One region of the Streptomyces sp. NPDC052773 genome, then DNA from elsewhere that is predicted to be linked to it. Evidence: riboswitches for the same ligand, from Rfam matches in the RefSeq annotation. Region 1 holds a riboswitch; each other region holds the start of a gene.
What was found. A riboswitch is a leader RNA that binds a small molecule or an ion and turns the genes downstream of it on or off. The one in region 1 is predicted to bind cyclic di-AMP.
Positions count from the first base shown of each region.

Region 2: linked by a shared signal. The riboswitch ahead of ACIG0D_RS28335 (M23 family metallopeptidase) and the one ahead of ACIG0D_RS16540 (NlpC/P60 family protein) in region 1 are both predicted to bind cyclic di-AMP.
Region 3: linked by a shared signal. The riboswitch ahead of ACIG0D_RS31065 (C40 family peptidase) and the one ahead of ACIG0D_RS16540 (NlpC/P60 family protein) in region 1 are both predicted to bind cyclic di-AMP.

Region 1 covers NZ_JBITZX010000006.1:306,759-313,135, forward strand. The annotation lists gene ACIG0D_RS16520 (response regulator transcription factor) at 1-676, shown strand, start outside; gene ACIG0D_RS16525 (hypothetical protein) at 700-1,332, opposite strand; gene ACIG0D_RS16530 (NlpC/P60 family protein) at 1,470-2,537, opposite strand; gene ACIG0D_RS16535 (hypothetical protein) at 2,998-3,351, shown strand; gene ACIG0D_RS16540 (NlpC/P60 family protein) at 3,484-4,677, opposite strand; cyclic di-AMP (ydaO/yuaA leader) riboswitch at 4,685-4,854, opposite strand; gene pcrA (DNA helicase PcrA) at 5,085-6,377, shown strand, end outside.
Region 2 covers NZ_JBITZX010000015.1:115,727-122,103, forward strand. The annotation lists gene ACIG0D_RS28325 (M16 family metallopeptidase) at 291-1,685, shown strand; gene ACIG0D_RS28330 (M16 family metallopeptidase) at 1,682-3,070, shown strand; cyclic di-AMP (ydaO/yuaA leader) riboswitch at 3,296-3,463, shown strand; gene ACIG0D_RS28335 (M23 family metallopeptidase) at 3,476-4,240, shown strand; gene ACIG0D_RS28340 (GntR family transcriptional regulator) at 4,466-5,161, shown strand; gene ACIG0D_RS28345 (HPr family phosphocarrier protein) at 5,370-5,651, opposite strand; gene ACIG0D_RS28350 (GNAT family N-acetyltransferase) at 5,830-6,377, shown strand, end outside.
Region 3 covers NZ_JBITZX010000018.1:147,432-153,808, reverse strand. The annotation lists gene ACIG0D_RS31095 (adenosylmethionine--8-amino-7-oxononanoate transaminase) at 1-42, opposite strand, end outside; gene bioB (biotin synthase BioB) at 35-1,273, opposite strand; gene ACIG0D_RS31085 (8-amino-7-oxononanoate synthase) at 1,421-2,548, shown strand; gene ACIG0D_RS31080 (DUF397 domain-containing protein) at 2,591-2,812, opposite strand; gene ACIG0D_RS31075 (helix-turn-helix domain-containing protein) at 2,822-3,682, opposite strand; gene ACIG0D_RS31070 (ATP-binding protein) at 3,895-4,353, shown strand; gene ACIG0D_RS31065 (C40 family peptidase) at 4,509-4,982, opposite strand; cyclic di-AMP (ydaO/yuaA leader) riboswitch at 4,986-5,192, opposite strand; gene ACIG0D_RS31060 (hypothetical protein) at 5,549-5,857, opposite strand; gene ACIG0D_RS31055 (ATP-dependent Clp protease proteolytic subunit) at 5,865-6,377, opposite strand, start outside.

The sequences.
Region 1 (6,377 bases):
CCAGGGCACCGGCGACCGGCGGGTGCGCGTCGTCCTCGTCGACGACCACCGGATGTTCCGCACGGGCGTGCAGGCGGAGATCGGCCGGACCGAGCAGACCGGCGTCGAGGTCGTCGGAGAGGCCGCCGACGTCGACCAGGCGGTCAGCGTCATCACCGCGACCCGGCCCGAGGTCGTCCTGCTCGACGTGCATCTGCCGGGTGGCGGCGGGGTGGAAGTGCTGCGCCGCTGCGCCGCGTTGATGGCCGACACCGAGCAGCCGGTCCGTTTCCTCGCGCTGTCCGTCTCGGACGCGGCGGAGGACGTGATCGGGGTCATCCGCGGCGGCGCGCGGGGCTATGTGACGAAGACGATCACCGGCTCGGACCTCATCGACTCGATCTTCCGGGTCCAGGAGGGCGACGCGGTCTTCTCGCCGCGGCTGGCCGGCTTCGTGCTCGACGCGTTCGCCTCCACCGACGCCCCGCCGGTCGACGAGGACCTCGACCGTCTCACCCAGCGCGAGCGGGAGGTGCTGCGGCTCATCGCCCGGGGGTACGCGTACAAGGAGATCGCCAAGCAGCTGTTCATCTCCGTGAAGACGGTCGAGTCCCATGTCTCCGCCGTCCTGCGCAAGCTCCAGCTGTCCAACCGTCACGAGCTGACGAGATGGGCGACGGCGCGGCGCCTGGTGTGAGGGGCGGCGCCGCCTCCCGGCCGTCAGCGGTGCGGCGACCGGGGCGCCGGTCCCAGCACGCGTAGCGCCCACCGGTAGTGCCGTACGGCCTTGACCACGCCGATCAGCCCGGTCAGCCAGAGGATCATGCCGATGCCCATGCCGAGCACGACGTCGCCGTAGGCCGACCGGCCGGGTTCCGCCCGGGCCGCCGTAGCGAAGGACGCCCACAGGCCGATCGCGCAGACCACCAGGGAGGAGAGCATCCAGAAGAGGCTGAGGGCGGGGGAGCGCAGCCGGGTGTCGGTCGGCGGGTGGCTGTCCAGGGCCAGCCAGGCGTCGATGAGTTCCCGGATCCGCTGGTCGCGGCGGATGGCGAGGACCACCGCGACGACGGAGGGGACGAGGGAGGCCAGACCGAGGACCGCGAAGATCGGGCCCAGGACGAAGCCGAGCGGGTCCTTCTCCTCGAACTGCTGGATCGGCAGGACGAGCAGTGACCAGCCGATCACGGCCGCGAGCGCCAGCAGCCACAGCAGCAGCACCCGGTGCACCCCCAGGCTGCGGCGGCGCAGCTCCTCCAGCGCCCGCCCCCGGTCGGCCAGCATCGCGGCGCGGTCCGGCCAGGTCCGGATGTGGGGCGGAGGCGGTGGCGGGGGCAGAGGGGAGCGGGGCATCGGGACCTTCTGAGCGAACGGACCTGCGTGGGCGCGGGAAGCGGGGCACCACCGCTTCGCTGCCCGACGCTACCGTGCCGCCGTGCTCATGCCATGCCGGTCCCCGGCCGCGGGGCCCTTCTCACGCCACGCGGGTCTCACACCACGCGGGTGGCCCCCGCGAACGGCATCTCGTCGATGGGCGCGACCCGTACGGGAGCGGAGGGGTTGGGCGCATGGACCATCTGCCCGTTGCCGACGTAGATGCCCACGTGGCTGACGCCGGAGTAGAAGAACACCAGGTCACCCGGGAGGAGTTCGGAGCGGGTGACGCGGCGGCCGGCGCCGATCTGGGCGTAGGTGGTGCGGGGCAGGGAGACGCCGGCGGAGCGGTACGCGGCCTGCACCAGGCCCGAACAGTCGAAGGCGTCGGGTCCGGTGGCGCCCCAGACGTAGGGGCTGCCGAGCTTGGAGTAGGCGTAGGAGACGGCCGCCGCCGCGCGGGAGTCGGGGGCCGCAACCGGGCTGCCCGGAGCCGCGAGACGGTGCCGTCCGGTCGTCCCGGCGCGTGAGGCACGCCCCGTGCCCGGGCTCTCCCCGGCGAGCCGTGCCCGTTCCTCGGCCGTCAGCCGGGACAGCAGGCGCCGGGCCGTGTCGAGCTTGCCGGTGATCGTCTTCTTGTGCCGCTTCAGCTCCGCCCGGCGTGAGGTGAGGGCGGCCAGCTCGATCCGCGCTGCGCCGCGCAGTTGCTCGATCTCCCGCAGCTGCTCGCGGACGCGGGCCACGGCGGCCGACCGGCGGTCACCGGCCCGTTCGGCGAACGAGGCGCCGTCGAGGTACCGGTCGGGGTCGTCCGACAGCGCCAGGTGCAGCGCCGGGGGCAGGCTGCCGCGGCGGTACTGCGCCGCGGCGAAGGACCCGAGGGCTTCCCGCGCCGAGTTCAGGTCCTCCGCCTTCCGGGCCGCCTCGTCCTGGAGGGTCGTGAGCCGCCGCTGGGCCGCGTCGGCCTTCTCCTTGGCGCCGTTGTACTTCTCGGTGGCCACCTCGGCCTCCTGGTACAGCTTGTCGACCGTGGCCTTCACCTGCGCCGGTGTCGGCTCGGGCTCGGCGTGCCCCGTCCCGTCGAAGGCCGTCGCGGTCGCCGCGCCCGCGAGCGCGATGGCCGCCGCCGTACGGGCCCGATGACCGCCGGCCGAGCGATGCCGGGACTTGCGGTGGGCTGCCACGTGGTCTGCACGTCCTTCCCTTCGGCCGCGGTCCGGCGGCGGTTTCCCACAGGGGAGCGGATCCGCCGCCGGACCTTCTCGGCGGAGACGTCCGGCTGCCGCCCCAGGCCCGGGCGGCGGTGGGGAGCCGGACGCCTGGGGGAGGACGCTAGGCCCCGATATGTCCGAGCGGTGGCGAGAAGTACGGAAGTGACGGGAGCGGGCTGTCGGGTGACCGTATGTGACCGTGACGTTTCTGCGGGGCTGCCCGGATCACGCAGTGTGCTGACCGAAGTGACGAAACCGGGACGGGGGAGCGGAGCAGGATGCTATGGGCCGCATTTATGCGCCGGATATGTGCGCCCGGGTATGTGCGCCCGCCCTCGCCCTGAGGCCCCTGCCTGTGCGCCCGCCTCTCCCTGCGCCGCAGTGACGGGCCGGTGTCGGGTGGCGGGGGAGGGCCTCGTTAGGCTCCGGCCCCATGGACGTACTCATCCATCTCTTCGTCGGCCTGCACATCATCGGCATCGCCTCGCTCCTCGGCGGCTTCCTCACCCAGATGAAGGCGATGGGCCAGGGCACCGCCCGCTTCGTCCCGGCGATGCTGCACGGCGCGCTGACGATGCTGGTCACCGGCGTGATCCTGGTCGGCCTCAACCAGGCCGACGACCAGACGGTGAACAACATCAAGATCGGCGTGAAGCTGGCCCTGCTGATCGTGATCCTCGGTCTGGTCTACGTGAAGCGGGACGAGGAGAAGGTGGGCAAGGGCCTCTTCGGGCTGGTGGGCCTGCTGACCACCGCGAACATCTTCATCGCGGTGCTCTGGACCTGATCCCGGCGCGCCCGGGTGGCCGGGCGGCCGAAGGGGCGCACCTCATGCGCGTGCGCCCCGCGCGCTCCCGGACCCGGGCGCCCGCCCGGACCCCCCCGCGCCCTCGCCGTGCCTCCGCGCCCCCACCCCGCCTCAGGCCGGGCGCACCACGCTGTGGATCGACGACTCGCCGTCGTAGTAGACCGACTCCTCCCGGACGTACGCCCCGGGCTTCGGCGCGTGGATCATCATCCCGTTGCCGATGTAGATGCCCACGTGGGTGACGTCGTCGTAGAAGAAGACCAGGTCACCGGGGAGGGCGGCGGACAGCGGGACCGCGGTGCCGGCGTTCACCTGGTCGTAGGTGGTGCGCGGGAGGGTGACGCCCGCGGCCTTCCAGGCGGCCTGGGTGAGGCCGGAGCAGTCGTACGAGTCCGGGCCGGTGGCGCCCCAGACGTACGGCTTGCCGATCTGGGCGCGGGCGAAGGCGATCGCCTTCTCGGCCTTGGCGGCGTACGTGGAGTCGGCCGGGGCGGCGGTCTCGCCGGTGCCGGCGGAGGGTGAGGTCGAAGGGCCGCCCGTGTCCTCCTGCGGGGCCGTCGCCGCCTGCTCTTCCTCTTCCCGTTCCCGCCGCCGCTGCTCCTCCGCCTGCTGCCGGGCCAGCTCCGCGGCCTTGCGCGCCGCCTCCTCCTGCTCGCGCTTCTCGATCGCCGCGAGCCGCGCCTTCTCCTCGGCGGTCAGCCGCGACAGCAGCTCCCGCGCGGTGGCGAGTTTCTTCTGGACGGTCGCCTTGGCCGCCTTCAGGTCGGCCTGGGACTCGGTGAGCGTCTGAAGGCTCTCGGCGGCCTCCTGGCGCTTCTTCATCGTCTCGGACTGCTGGGCGAAGTAGTCGTCGACCGATTCCTTCTGGCGGCTGGTCAGCCGGTCCATCAGGTGGGTCCGGTCGAAGTAGTCCTGCGGCGAGTCCGCGAGCAGCAGGGTCGCGGTGCCGGGCGCGGCGGCGCCGGTGCGGTACTGGGCCGCGGCGTAGGAGCCCAGCTCCTCGCGGGCCTCGTTGAGCTTCTGGGCCCGCTGGGCGACGTCGTCGAGGAGGGTGTCGACCCGCTTGCGCTGCTTGGCGGTCTTCTCCTTGGCCGCGTTGTACTTCTCGGTCGCCGACTCCGCCTGGCGGTAGAGATCGTCGACCTTCTTCTCGACCTCCTCGAGGCTCGGCTTCTCGTCGGCCGACGGGGCGGCGTCGGCGGTCTGCGACAGCAGGGCCACGGAGGTGAGGGCCGCGGTGGCGAGGGCGGGGGTGCGTATGCCGGCCACGCGCGGGGTGGGACGGGACTTGCGGTGCGACGCCAAGGGAGGCGACTCCTTCCATGGGCCGCCTACCGGGTTAGCTGTCGGGTTCGGGCGGGTCGTGAGGAAGGGTTGCCCTACAGCCCCTCCCCAAGGGGGGAGGGCCGATTCACCCCAGAGTCGGTTGGGTCCCCGGCTCCGGCCGCTGTGCGGGCGCGCCGGACTCGGCGGAGGCCGCGCGGCCCGGCGACGTTCGCCGGTAGGAGGTCGTACGGCCTGCGCGGAACGGTAGCCAACTCGTGTGGCTGCTGTGAAGGTTGGTGGGTGATATGCCCGATACATTTTCGTGACCTTCCGGGCGGCGTCGCAGGCCGTGGCCGAACCTGAACGGCGTGTGTCGGCCGAAGGCCGTTGTGATGTTCTCCGGGCGGCCCTCGGTTGTCAGTGGGGCACCCTAGACTCGGAGAGCGATGAGCAGCCTCTTTGACGACAGCTTCCTGGCGGACCTCCGGGCCCCTCGCGGGCACGAGGAGGAGCCCCCGCCGCCGCCCGAGGACGATCACGTTCCGGAGTCGCTTCCGGACGATCTGTTCGGCGGGAAGTTCGACGTGCCGCCGGACCGGGACGCTTACTACCGCGACGGTGCTCCCCGGCCGGCGGTCGACTCGGCCGCCCTCCTGGAGGGCCTGAACGACAACCAGCGCGCCGCCGTCGTCCACTCCGGCTCCCCCCTGCTCATCGTGGCCGGCGCCGGCTCGGGCAAGACCCGCGTGCTCACCCACCGCATCGCCTACCTGCTGGCCGAGCGGGGCGTGCACCCGGGCCAGATCCTCGCGATCACCTTCACCAACAAGGCCGCGGGCGAGATGAAGGAGCGCGTCGAGCAACTGGTGGGCCCGCGCGCGAACGCGATGTGGGTGATGACCTTCCACAGCGCGTGCGTGCGCATCCTGCGCCGCGAGTCCAAGAAGCTCGGCTTCACCTCGTCGTTCTCCATCTACGACGCCGCCGACTCCAAGCGCCTGATGGCCCTGGTCTGCCGCGACCTGGACCTCGACCCCAAGCGCTTCCCGCCCAAGTCCTTCAGCGCCAAGATCAGCAACCTGAAGAACGAGCTGATCGACGAGGAGGACTTCGCCGCCCAGGCCTCCGACGGCTTCGAGAAGACCCTCGCCCAGGCCTACGCCCTCTACCAGTCGCGGCTGCGCGAGGCGAACGCCCTCGACTTCGACGACCTGATCATGACGACGGTCAACCTGCTGCGCGCCTTCCCGGACGTGGCGGAGCACTACCGCCGCCGCTTCCGCCACGTCCTGGTCGACGAGTACCAGGACACCAACCACGCGCAGTACGCCCTGGTCCGCGAGCTGGTCGGCACCGGCGAGCACGACGAGGACGTCCCGCCGAGCGAGGCCGACCTCCCGCCCGCCGAGCTGTGCGTCGTCGGTGACGCCGACCAGTCGATCTACGCCTTCCGCGGCGCGACCATCCGCAACATCCTCCAGTTCGAGGAGGACTACCCGGACGCGACGACGATCCTGCTGGAGCAGAACTACCGCTCCACCCAGACGATCCTCTCCGCCGCCAACGCGGTCATCGAGCGCAACGAGTCCCGCCGCCCCAAGAACCTGTGGACCAACGCCGGCCAGGGCGCCCGCATCACCGGGTACGTCGCAGACACCGAGCACGACGAGGCCCAGTTCGTCGCCGACGAGATAGACCGCCTCACGGACGCGGGCGAGGCGAAGGCCGGCGACGTCGCC
Region 2 (6,377 bases), on a different contig from region 1:
GCGTCGGCCGCCCGGCCCCCCGCTGCGCGCAGGTTACGCCCCGCCTGCCGCCCGGCCTGCTGGGCGCAGGTTACGCCCGTCCCCCGCCTGACCCGCTGCGCGCAGGCTACGCCCGTCGGCCGCCCGGCCCGCTGCCCGCAGGCTACGCCCTCGCGCCGGGTAACCCCGTTCTCGCTCTCGGCGTACGGCGTCCGGGAACTTCGCGGACCGTCCGCACGCTTGCATACAGTGGCAGGACCGGCACGAACAGAGCGGTCTCAGCCACCGCATCCGCGATCGAAGGGACGTACATGCCCATGGGTCACACGGCCACAGCCGAGGCAGGCTCCGGCGGCCTGAAAGCGACCGAGCACCGCCTGGCCAACGGCCTGCGCGTGGTGCTCTCCGAGGACCACCTGACCCCGGTCGCGGCGGTGTGCCTCTGGTACGACGTCGGCTCCCGCCACGAGGTCAAGGGACGTACGGGCCTGGCTCACCTTTTCGAGCACCTGATGTTCCAGGGTTCCGCCCAGGTGAAGGGCAATGGCCACTTCGAGCTGGTGCAGGGCGCCGGCGGTTCGCTCAACGGCACCACCAGCTTCGAGCGCACCAACTACTTCGAGACCATGCCCGCCCACCAGCTGGAGCTCGCCCTCTGGCTGGAAGCCGACCGCATGGGCTCCCTGCTGGCCGCCCTGGACGAGGAGTCCATGGAGAACCAGCGGGACGTCGTCAAGAACGAGCGCCGCCAGCGCTACGACAACGTCCCCTACGGCACCGCCTTCGAGAAGCTGACCGCCCTCGCCTACCCGGAGGGCCACCCCTACCACCACACGCCGATCGGCTCGATGGCCGACCTGGACGCGGCGACCCTGGAGGACGCGCGGGAGTTCTTCCGCACCTACTACGCGCCGAACAACGCGGTCCTCTCGGTGGTCGGCGACATCGACCCCGAGCAGACCCTCGCGTGGATCGAGAAGTACTTCGGCTCCATCCCGTCCCACGACGGCAAGCCCGCCCCGCGCGACGGAACGCTGCCCGACATCATCGGCGAGCAGCTGCGCGAGGTCGTCGAGGAGGAGGTCCCCGCGCGCGCCCTGATGGCCGCCTACCGCCTCCCGCACGACGGCACGCGCGCGTGCGACGCGGCCGACCTGGCGCTGACCATTCTCGGCGGCGGCGAGTCCTCCCGCCTGTACAACCGGCTGGTCCGCCGGGACCGTACGGCCGTCGCGGCCGGCTTCGGGCTGCTGCGGCTGGCCGGGGCGCCCTCCCTGGGCTGGTTGGACGTGAAGACCTCCGGCGACGTGGAGGTGCCGGTCATCGAGACCGCCATCGACGAGGAGCTGGCCCGGTTCGCCGAGGAGGGCCCCACGGCCGAGGAGATGGAGCGCGCCCAGGCCCAGTTGGAGCGCGAGTGGCTGGACCGGCTCGGCACGGTAGCGGGCCGCGCCGACGAACTGTGCCGGTACGCCGTGCTGTTCGGCGACCCGCAGCTCGCCCTCACCGCCGTGCAGCGTGTGCTGGAGGTGACGCCCGAGGAGGTCCAGGAGATCGCCAAGGCCCGCCTGCGGCCCGACAACCGCGCGGTGCTCGTCTACGAGCCGATCACCCCCGAGCAGCCCGAGCAAGTCGAGGGCACCGAGGACCCGGAATCCGCGGCGACCGTGGAAGCCGCCGACGCCCACGAGGAGGCGGCGAAGTGACCGAGCTGACCACCATGGAGTTCCACCCCCAGCCGCAGCCGGGCGAGGCCAGGCCGTGGGCGTTCCCGGCCCCCACGCGCGGGACCCTCGACAACGGCCTGACGGTGCTGCGCTGCCACCGCCCCGGCCAGAAGGTCGTCGCCGTCGAGGTCCTGCTCGACGCGCCGCTGGATGCCGAGCCCGCCGGCCTGGACGGCGTCGCCACGATCATGGCGCGTGCCTTCTCCGAGGGCACCGACAAGCACTCCGCGGAGGAGTTCGCCGCCGAGCTGGAGCGCTGCGGCGCCACCCTCGACGCGCACGCCGACCACCCGGGCGTACGGCTCAGCCTCGAGGTCCCGGCCTCCCGCCTGGAGAAGGGCCTCGGGCTGGTCGCCGACGCCCTGCGGGCTCCCGCCTTCGCGGACAGCGAGGTCGAGCGGCTGGTGCGCAACCGCCTGGACGAGATCCCGCACGAGCTGGCCAACCCGTCCCGGCGGGCCGCCAAGGAGCTGTCCCGGCAGCTGTTCCCGGCGACCTCGCGCATGTCGCGTCCGCGCCAGGGCACCGAGGAGACGGTCGCGAAGATCGACTCGGCGGCCGTGCGCTCCTTCTACGAGCGGCACGTCCGTCCGGGCACGGCCACCGCCGTGGTGGTCGGCGACCTCACCGGCATCGACCTGGACGCCCTCCTCGGCGACACCCTCGGCTCCTGGACCGGTTCCCCGGCCCAGCCCCGCCCCGTGCCGCCGGTCACCGCCGACGACACCGGGCGCGTGGTCATCGTCGACCGCCCCGGCGCCGTCCAGACGCAGCTGCTCATCGGCCGTATCGGTCCCGACCGGCACGACCGCGTGTGGCCCGCCCAGGTGCTCGGCACCTACTGCCTCGGCGGCACCCTCACCTCCCGCCTGGACCGCGTCCTGCGCGAGGAGAAGGGCTACACGTACGGCGTGCGGGCGTTCGGCCAGGTCCTGCGGTCCGCCCCGGACGGCACGGGCGCCTCGATGCTCGCCATCAGCGGCTCGGTGGACACCCCGAACACCGGCCCCGCCCTGAAGGACCTGTGGACGGTGCTGCGCACGCTCGCCGCGGAGGGCCTGACCGACGCCGAGCGGGACGTCGCCGTGCAGAACCTGGTCGGCGTGGCACCGCTGAAGTACGAGACGGCGGCGGCCGTCGCGAGCACGCTGGCCGACCAGGTCGAGCAGCACCTGCCCGACGACTACCAGGCGACGCTGTACCGGCAGCTGGCCGCGACCGGCACGGTCGAGGCCACCGCCGCGGTGGTCAACGCCTTCCCGGTGGACCGTCTCGTGACCGTCCTCGTCGGTGACGCGGCGCAGATCAAGGAGCCCGTGGAGGCTCTGGGCATCGGCGAAGTCACCGTCGTGGCCGCCGAGTAGACGCCCGGGCGGCACACCCACGCCGAGCGCTGCGGCACATCCGCGCGGAGGGGCCCTGGTGACCGATGCGTCGCCAGGGCCCCTTCATGTCCGAATTGGGGCGGAGGTTGCCTGTCTGACCTGTGGGATGCGCTACAAAAACCCGCATCCGTTTGGGCTTTGAAAGCCGGTCGTCTTAGCGTCGTCCGGGCTGTTCGTCAGGCAGTGCGCCGCACCCGCGGCACCGGACAGCCATCGCCGAGTCCCCGTACGGCGCGAGCCAGGGGAGCCGGGGACCCAACCATCAAGTCCCTGGGGTGAATCGGACGCCCGCGCAGCCCGCGAGGGGGTCCGTAGGAGACCTTCCTGCTCCGAACCCGTCAGCTAACCCGGTAGGCGAGAGGGAAGGAAAGGACCAGCCACTTCATGGCGTTCACGCGCGCCACCGGGAAGCATCGTCGTCCCAGCCGGATGCAGCGCTCCACCGCCCGCGCGGCGGGTGTCGCGGCACTCACCACCACCGGCGTCATCGGCACCCTGGCGAGCCCCGCGCTCGCCGCGGAGGCCGCCGCCGAGCAGACCGGCCTGCTGCCGGTCCTCACCATCGGCGACGAGGTCGCCGACCAGATCGACGCCCAGGCCGCCGCACAGCAGCAGGCCGCCGAGCGGGCCGCCGCCGAGGAGAAGGCCGTGGCCGCCGCGAAGAAGCGCGCCGAGGAGGAGGCCCGCAAGGCCCGCGAGGAGCAGGAGCGCGCCGCCCGCGAGGCCGAGCGCAAGCGCCTGAACACCTTCGTGATGCCGATCACCGGCTCCTACGTCTCCACCGGCTACCAGGCCGGCAGCTCCCTGTGGTCCTCCGGCAGCCACACCGGTGTCGACTTCCACGCCGCGACCGGCACCTCCGTCCACGCGGTCGGCGCCGGCACGGTCGTCGAGGCCGGCTGGGGCGGGGCGTACGGCAACCAGGTGGTCATCCGGATGCACGACGGCACGTACACCCAGTACGGCCACCTGTCCTCCATCGGTGTCTCCGTCGGCCAGACGGTGACCCCGGGCCAGCAGATCGGCCTGTCCGGCGCCACCGGCAACGTCACCGGCCCGCACCTGCACTTCGAGGCCCGCACGAGCCAGGAGTACGGCTCCGACATCGACCCGGTCGCATACCTGCGCGCGCACGGCGTGAACATCTGACCCAGCCCCCGCGGGACGTCTCCGAGCCCCGCAGGACGTCTCCCAGCCCCTCAGGAGTCTCCGAGCCCCGGCCCGCGCCGGGGCTTTCGGCGTTTCGGCCGCCCCCTTGTCCAAAAAATATCCATGGATTCCGGCCCGCCATCGGAAATTCCGCCCCATTGCAATAGAGTCGCTGAACACACGTCAATCGTCGACGTTTCACGGGGATTAAGGCGGAGGTCGGTCATGCGTATTCCGGCGCACTCGGTGTGTACGGCGATCCGGGACGACATCGTCGCGGGTGTCTACGAGCGCGGCAGCCGGCTCACCGAGGAACTGCTCGCCCGCCGCTACGGCGTCTCGCGCGTCCCCGTCCGGGAGGCCCTGCGCACGCTGGAGGCCGAGGGCTTCGTCGTGACCCGGCGCCACGCGGGCGCGTGCGTCGCCGAACCGACCGAGCAGGAGGCCGCCGACCTGCTGGAGATGCGGCTGTTGCTGGAGCCGCTGGGCGCCTCCCGTGCGGCGCAGCGGCGCACCGAGGCCCACCTGAAGGTGCTGCGCGGCCTGGTAAGGCTGGGCCAGGAGCGCGCCCGCCGCGGCCACAGCGACGACCTGCGCTCCCTGGGCGGCTGGTTCCACGAGACGCTGGCGCAGGCCTCCGGCAGCCCCGCGCTCACCTCGACGCTGACCCAGCTGCGGCACAAGATCGCCTGGATGTACACGGTCGAGGCGCCGGCCGGCCCGGTGGAGGCCTGGGCGGAGCACGGGGCGATCGTCGACGCCGTCGCGCGCGGCGACAGCGAACGCGCGCGGGCGATCACCGCGCTGCACACCGAGCGCGCGAGCGCGGCGCACCGGCTGCGGTTCGGCCCGGGCGGGGAGCGCCCGGAGCGTGTGAGGAATTCGCAACACGCCGTAAACATCTCGGGCCTGCGGCATTAACACGGGCACCGTATACAAAGAACGGTTATTCGATGGGCGGCGGATTTTCCCTGCCCTTTTTCGGCGTGCCGGTAATTGACCGTGCGCGCGCCGGACGCCTGCCCGGAATTCACCAGAGGGCCCTCGCATTCATCCCGGGAAAAGCGAAACCGCGCCGCCCCGAAAGGGCGACGCGGTGACGCGTTTCCACGTGACTGCCGCGCGAGCGTCAGACGGTCTCGGGGAGCTCCTCGAGACCCTCGGCGACCAGCTTGGCCAGGCGGTCGAGAGCGGCGTCCGCGCCCTCGGCGTCGGAGGCGAGGACGATCTCCTCGCCGCCCTGGGCGCCCAGGCCGAGAACGGCCAGCATGGAGGCCGCGTTGACCGGGTTGCCACCGGCCTTGGAGATCGTCACCGGGACGCCTGCGGCCGTGGCGGCTCGGACGAAGATGGAGGCGGGGCGGGCGTGAAGGCCCTCGGCCCAGCCGACGTTGACGCGGCGCTCAGCCATGTGTTGCTGCCCTTCGGTGTTCAGGGTTGTCTAGACCAGTTTCCCATATCGCGAAGCATGCTCCCGGAGCGGACGTGTCCCCTCCACCGGGTGACGCCGGACCGCGGCCTCGGTCCGTGCTTCCGTCCTCACAGACTGCCCCGCGCCGTTGTCGGACGCGAGCCGTACTCTGGGGCCCATGCAGACCTCGTCGGACCGGCACGAGTACCCCGCCCACTGGGAAGCCGACGTGGTGCTGCGCGACGGCGGCACCGCGCGCATCCGCCCCATCACCGTTGACGACGCCGAGCGCCTGGTCAGCTTCTACGAGCAGGTCTCGGACGAGTCGAAGTACTACCGCTTCTTCGCGCCCTACCCGCGCCTGTCCACGAAGGACGTCCACCGCTTCACGCACCACGACTTTGTGGACCGGGTGGGACTCGCGGCCACGATCGGCGGCGAGTTCATCGCCACCGTACGCTACGACCGCATCGGCGCCAACGGACTGCCCGCCTCCGCACCCGCCGACGAGGCCGAGGTCGCCTTCCTGGTGCAGGACGCCCACCAGGGCCGCGGTGTCGCCTCCGCCCTCCTCGAACACATCGCCGCCGTCGCCCGCGAGCGCGGCATCCGCCGCTTCGCCGCCGAGGTGCTCCCCGCCAACACCAAGATGATCAAGGTGTTCACGGACGCCGGGTACACCCAGAAGCGCAGCTTCGAGGACGGCGTCGTCCGCTTGGAGCTGGA
Region 3 (6,377 bases), on a different contig from region 1:
CCGGTCGAGTTCGAGCAGCTCCGGCACGCTCAGCTCAGGCATTGGGCGCGAGATCCGTCCCGGCGCCCCGGCGGCGTACGGCGACCAGGTCGGTGCGCGGCTCGGTCGCCGCCGGCACCGCGGCGGCCGTACCGCACACGCCGCCGCCCTCGTGGGACCCGCACCCGGCGCCCGCGTCCTCGTGGGACCCGCACCCGGCGCCCGCGTCCTCGTGGGACCCGCACCCGCCGCCCGCGCTCGCGTGCGAGCCGCAGCCGCCGCCGGCCTGCGCGCGGTGCTCCGGCAGGGTCACCTGGTCGGCGCCCTCCACCTCGAACCCGGCGTCCGCGATCATCTCCAGGTCGGCCTTGCCGGCCTGGCCCTCACTGGTGAGGTAGTCGCCGAGGAAGATGGAGTTCGCCAGGTGCAGCGCCAGCGGCTGCATGGAGCGCAGATGCACCTCACGGCCGCCCGCGATCCGCACCTCCACGTCGGGGCAGACGAACCGCACCATCGCCAGGATCCGCAGGCAGCGCTGCGGGGTGAGGTTCCACTCCTTCGCCAGCGGGGTGCCCTCGAACGGGATCAGGAAGTTCACCGGGACGGAGTCCGGGTCCAGCTCGCGCAGCGAGTAGACGACGTCGACCAGGTCCTCGTCGCTCTCGCCCATGCCCGCGATCAGGCCGGAGCACGCCGACAGGCCCGCCGCGTGCGCCTTCTGCACGGTGTCGACCCGGTCGGCGTAGGTGTGCGTGGTCGTGATCTCCCCGTACGTCCCCTCGGACGTGTTCAGGTTGTGGTTGTAGGCGTCGGCGCCCGCCTCGCGCAGCCGCTCCGCCTGGCCGTCGGAGAGCAGACCCAGGCAGGCGCACACCTCGACGCCCTCGTTCTGCTCCTTGATCGCCTTGATGGTCTCGGAGACCCGGTCCACGTCCCGGTCCGTCGGACCGCGCCCGCTGGCCACCAGGCAGACCCGCTTGGCACCCCCGGCCAGGCCCGCGGCGGCGGCCTTGGAGGCCTCGTCGGGCTTGAGCCAGGTGTACTTCAGGATGTCGGCCTTGGAGCCGAGCCGCTGGGAGCAGTAGGAGCAGTCTTCCGGACACAGGCCGGACTTCAGGTTGACGAGATAGTTGAGTTTCACCCGTCGGCCGAACCAGTGGCGGCGTACCTTTCCGGCCGCGGCCACCACATCGAGCAGTTCGTCGTCGGTCGTCGCGAGGACGGCCAGCGCCTCCTCGCGGGTCGGCAGCTCGCGCCGAAGCCCCTTGTCCACCAGCGTGTTCAGCAGGTCCATGAGAGCCGATCCTGTCCTACGGAGGTGCTCCGGGCCAAGGAGAGTTCGCACAACAGCGTCACTTCGTGGTGTGTGGATTGCCACATCCTGGCCCGCGGGACGGGCCGCTAGTGTCTGTGCACTGCCTACAAAATCCCCGGAGGACCCATGGCGTTCGGCTGGATCGACGAGCAGGCGGAACTGCGCCGCGGCGCGGGACTCGTCCGCACCCTGCGGCCCCGGCCCGCCGACTCGCCCCTGCTGGACCTCGCGAGCAACGACTACCTGGGCCTGGCCCGCCACCCCGAGGTCACCGAGGGCGCGGCCCGCGCGGCGCGCGTCTGGGGCGGCGGCTCGACCGGCTCGCGGCTGGTCACCGGCACCACCGAACTCCACGGGGAACTCGAACGCGAGCTGGCCGACTTCTGCGGCTTCGAGGCCGCCCTGGTCTTCTCCTCCGGCTACGCGGCCAACCTCGCCGCGGTCACCGCGCTGGCCCCGCACGGCTCGCTCATCGTCTCCGACGCGGGCAACCACGCCTCCCTCATCGACGGCTGCCGGCTGGCCCGCGGCACCACTCAGGTGGTGGCGCACGCCGACCCGGACGCCGTCCGCAAGGCGATCGGGACCCACGACGGGCCGGCCGTCGCGGTGTCCGACACGGTCTTCTCGGTGGACGGCGACGCGGCCCCGCTGGCGGAGCTGGCGGCGGCCTGCCGGGAGCACGGGGCCGGGCTGGTGGTGGACGACGCGCACGGCCTCGGGGTGCTCGGGGCGGGCGGCCGGGGTGCCGCGTACGCGGCGGGCCTGGCGGGCGCGGACGACGTCGTCGTCACGCTCACCCTCTCCAAGTCGCTGGGCAGTCAGGGCGGCGCGGTGCTCGGCCCGGCCCGGGTGATCGACCACCTGGTCAACGCGGCCCGGACGTTCATCTTCGACACGGGGCTCGCCCCGGCGGCGGCGGGCGCGGCCCTGGCGGCCCTGCGGCTGCTGCGCCGCGAGCCGGAGCGGGCGGAGCGGGCGCGCGCGGTGGCGGGCGAACTCCACGCCCGGCTGACGGCCGCGGGCCACGAGGCGGTACGGCCGGACGCCGCTGTGGTGTCGGTGCGCGCTCCGTCCCCGGAGAGCGCCGTGCGCTGGGCGGCCGACTGCCGGACCGCCGGACTCGCCGTGGGCTGCTTCCGACCTCCTTCCGTGCCCGACGGCATCTCCCGGCTGCGGCTGACCGCCCGCGCGGACCTCTCCGGGGACCAGATCGAACGCGCTGTACGTGTGATCGGCGAAACGCGGCCATGAGTCGGCGTCCACGGCCGTGCGTCGCTCCCGGTGGACGGTGGGTCAGACGGCGGCCGTGAAGTGCGCCCAGGTCTCGGGTGAGAAGACCAGCGCGGGCCCGGCCGGGTCCTTGGAGTCGCGTACGGCGAGCAGTCCGGCCCAGGCGCCCGAGCGGGGCCTGGCCGTCTCCACGCAGTTGTTCGCTCCCGTGCTGTAGCTGCTGCGCAGCCAGTGGACATCGGATAGATGGGTCGTGGAAGGTACGTTCCGAGGCAGAACGGTCATGGTGCCTCCTTACGCGCCGTCAGCTATCCCGGCGATGTATTCCAACGATTCCTCGGGTGACAGGGCGTGCCTCCGAAGCGCGTCGAAAGCCTCGGTGTAGGCCCCAACATCTTCTTTCCGTTCGAGATAGAGGCTACTCGTCAAGTGGTCGAGAACAACCACATCCAGATCAGAAGTGTTCGAAAATGAGAAGATAACGAAAGGCCCGGTGACGCCGATGTGGGCCCCCGCGGCGAACGGCAGCACTTGGAGCCCCACCTGCGGCAACCGCGCCGCCTCCATCAGCCGGAGCAGCTGGTCCTCCATGACGTCCGGGCCGCCGACCTCGCGCCGCAGCACCGCCTCGTCCAGCACCGCGCTGAGCCGCAGCGGCGGCTGGGAGCGCAGGACGTCCTGCCGGGCCAGCCGCACCTCCACCAGCGTGTCCAGCCGGTCCTCGTCCAGGCCCTCCACGGCGGCCCGGGTCACCGCGCGGGCGTACTCGGGCGTCTGGAGCAGCCCGGGCACCACCGAGGTCTCCAGGGTGCGCATGCCGCTGGCCTGCGACTCCAGGCTGATGAAGTCCCGGTAGGTGGGCGGCAGCACCCCGCGATAGGCGTGCCACCAGTGGTCCCGGCCCTGCCCGCAGCCCGACCCCGCCAGCACCAGCAGCAACTCCCGCAGCTGGGGATCGCTCACCCCGTAGGCATCCAGCAGTAACCGCACATCGGCCGGTTTCACCCCGCTCGCGCCCGTCTCGATCCGGCTCACCTTGGACTGGTGCCAACCCACCAGCCGCGCCGCCTCACCACTCGTCAGGCCCGCACCCGTGCGCAGCGCACGCAGTTCGGCGCCCAGTTTCCGGCGGCGTACCGCAGGACCGTGCTGCATGGGCTCCTCCTTACTCCAACCGAGCCGCCCAAATACGGTCTGTCGTCGCAGAGTTCACCGCTTCGAGCGACAGATATATGCATATCTTGGTGGATCGCCACCGGGATCGCCCCGATGGTGGCAGTCTGGCGACGAAGCACCAGTCCGGGACCGTACTCGAACGTTCGCCCTCGTGTCGGTCCGCGGTCCCGTGGGAAAGGGACGACATCGCCATGGCAGACCATCTGGAAGCATCCGTCACTCTGCCGAGCGATCCAGCCTCGGTCTCCGCGGCTCGCGCCTATGTGGTCGGCACCCTGGCCGAGTGGGGTCTGCCGTCCGACGCGGAGGTGGCCGATACCATCCGGCTGATCGTCTCCGAACTCGCCACCAACGCCGTACAGCACACCTTCGGGGAGTCACCCACCTTCACGGTGGACGTGGAAGTGGACCGTGACGAACACTTGCGCATCGGTGTGACGGACAGCCACCCGAGGTTCCCCAAGCGGCTGCCGGACGCGGTGCAGCAGGACAACGGCCGCGGCATGGTGATCATCCGCTGTCTCACCGCCGAGTGCGGCGGCCGGCTGAGAGTGCGCCCCACCCGCGAGGGCGGCAAAACCGTCGCCATCGAACTCCCCTGGAAGGTCCCGGCCCGGCCGGTGACGGCGGTACAGCAGCAGGAACCCTGACCCGGCTCTCCCGGCCGCGAAACCGACGCGCGCGCCGGCCCCACGACAAGCAGGCCGGGCCCGCGCGCGGGTGCGCGCGGGCCCGGCTGGTCGCTCACGGACGTTGCCGGGCGCGGTGACGGCGGGTCAGGGGCGCCGTCACCGGCCCGCAGGGGTCACTTGACCCGGCCGTACCAGACGCTCTTCGTCCAGATCTTCTGCAGCCGCACGACGTCCCCGGTCTTCGGGGCGTGCCAGATCTTCCCCTTTCCGGCGTAGATGCCCACGTGGTACACGTTGGACCCCGAGTGGAAGAACACCAGGTCTCCGGCCTTGCGGCTCTTCGCGGAGATGTGGCGCGTCTTGTTGTACTGCGCCGCGGCCGTACGCGGCAGGGTCTTGCCCGCCTTCTTGTACGAGTAGAGCGTGAGCCCCGAGCAGTCGAACCGCTTCGGTCCGGTGGCGCCCCACTTGTAGGGGGAGCCCTTCTTGGACGCGGCGACCTGGAGGGCCTTCGTTGCCGGCGTGGCGGCCGCGGCCTCCGGGGCGAAGCCGGGGGCGACCACGGAGCCGCCGACCGCGGCCAGGGTCAGGGCCGAGGCCGTGCCGGCCCGGGCCATGAGCGACGGGACACGATTGAGCGCGTTCATGCGCAACCCTTCGTCAGCCGCCTGTGAAGGATGACCTGTCGGATTCGGGCTGGCGAAGTAGCCCGGCCGCGTTGCCGCGGCTTCACCCCAAGGGCTGCTCGATCCGGCGTCTCCTCGCGGAGCCGTCCGTACCGGCGACCCGTCGTGCTTGGGTCCTCCACTCCTGCCGATCCACTTCCTGTCGACCGGGCATCCAGGCGGCGGCAGGACTCGGCGTCCGCCCGGATCGCCCCGCCGCGGTGGCGGGGTCTTGTCGTCAGACAGGGATCTTGACTCACACATGTCCGAAAATCCCAACGCAACCGGGGATTTGTGGTCTTCCTCACCACTCACCCGTTCGGGTGGACACCCTGACGAGCGATCGGAAGTCAAGACCGCAACTGCCCCCCGGACCAGCGACGGAATGCCCAATTCCGCCCCGAGGGACCGCCCTCGGCGCAACCTGAGCCAGCTCGAAAAAGGAGGTGTGGCTACGCCGAACGTGGGTAATCCGTTCAGTCCGTTTCAGCCGGACCGCGCACGCCTCGCCACCTGCGCGGCGAGCCCCGCTCACGCGTGCCGGGCCGTCAACTGTCGGAGCGCGGCGGAAGGGTGACGCGCGCCGTGCGGCGTTCGCCGTCGAGCACGCGCAGCGCCCGCGCGAGCGTCGGCGCGTGCAGCTCCGTCTCGCCCCGCTGGTGCATCAGCGCCAGCGCGTCGCGCAGGGCGGCGGCCTTGCCCACCAGCGCCTGGGCGGCCCGCAGTCCGCCGTACGTGTGACCGTGGCGGCCGGGGTTGATCCGGCCGAGCAGGTCCACCACCTCCAGGTAACGGTCGATCAACTCGCTCTCGGCGCGGGTCAGCGCGGGCAGCGGCGGCAGTTCGGGCGGCAGCATCGGCGGCTCACCTCCCGCCGGGCGCGGTGCCCGAGGCCCTGCGGTCGGTGATGATCCGGTCGATCAGGCCGTACTCCAGCGCCTCCCGGGCGGTGAGGATCGTGTCCCGCTCGATGTCGGCGGTCACCTGCTCCCGGCTGCGCCCGGTGTGCCGTACCAGCATCTCCTCCAGGCGGGACCGGACGCGGACCAACTCCTCGGCCTGGATGGCGAGATCGCCGGCCTGTCCCCGCACCGGCTCCGGCAACGCGGGCTGACGGATCACCACCCGGGCGCCGGGCAGGGCGTATCGCTTGCCCGGCGTCCCGGCGGCCAGGAGCACGGCGGCGGAGGAGCCTGCCTGGCCGAGGCAGATCGTCTCCACGTCGCAGTTCACGTACCGGATCGTGTCGTAGAGCGCCGACATGGCGGTGAACGAGCCGCCGGGGGAGTTGATGTACAGCGAGATGTCCCGGTCCGGGGCCTGGTACTCCAGATGCATGAACTGGGCCATCACATCGTTCGCCGCGGTGTCGTCGAT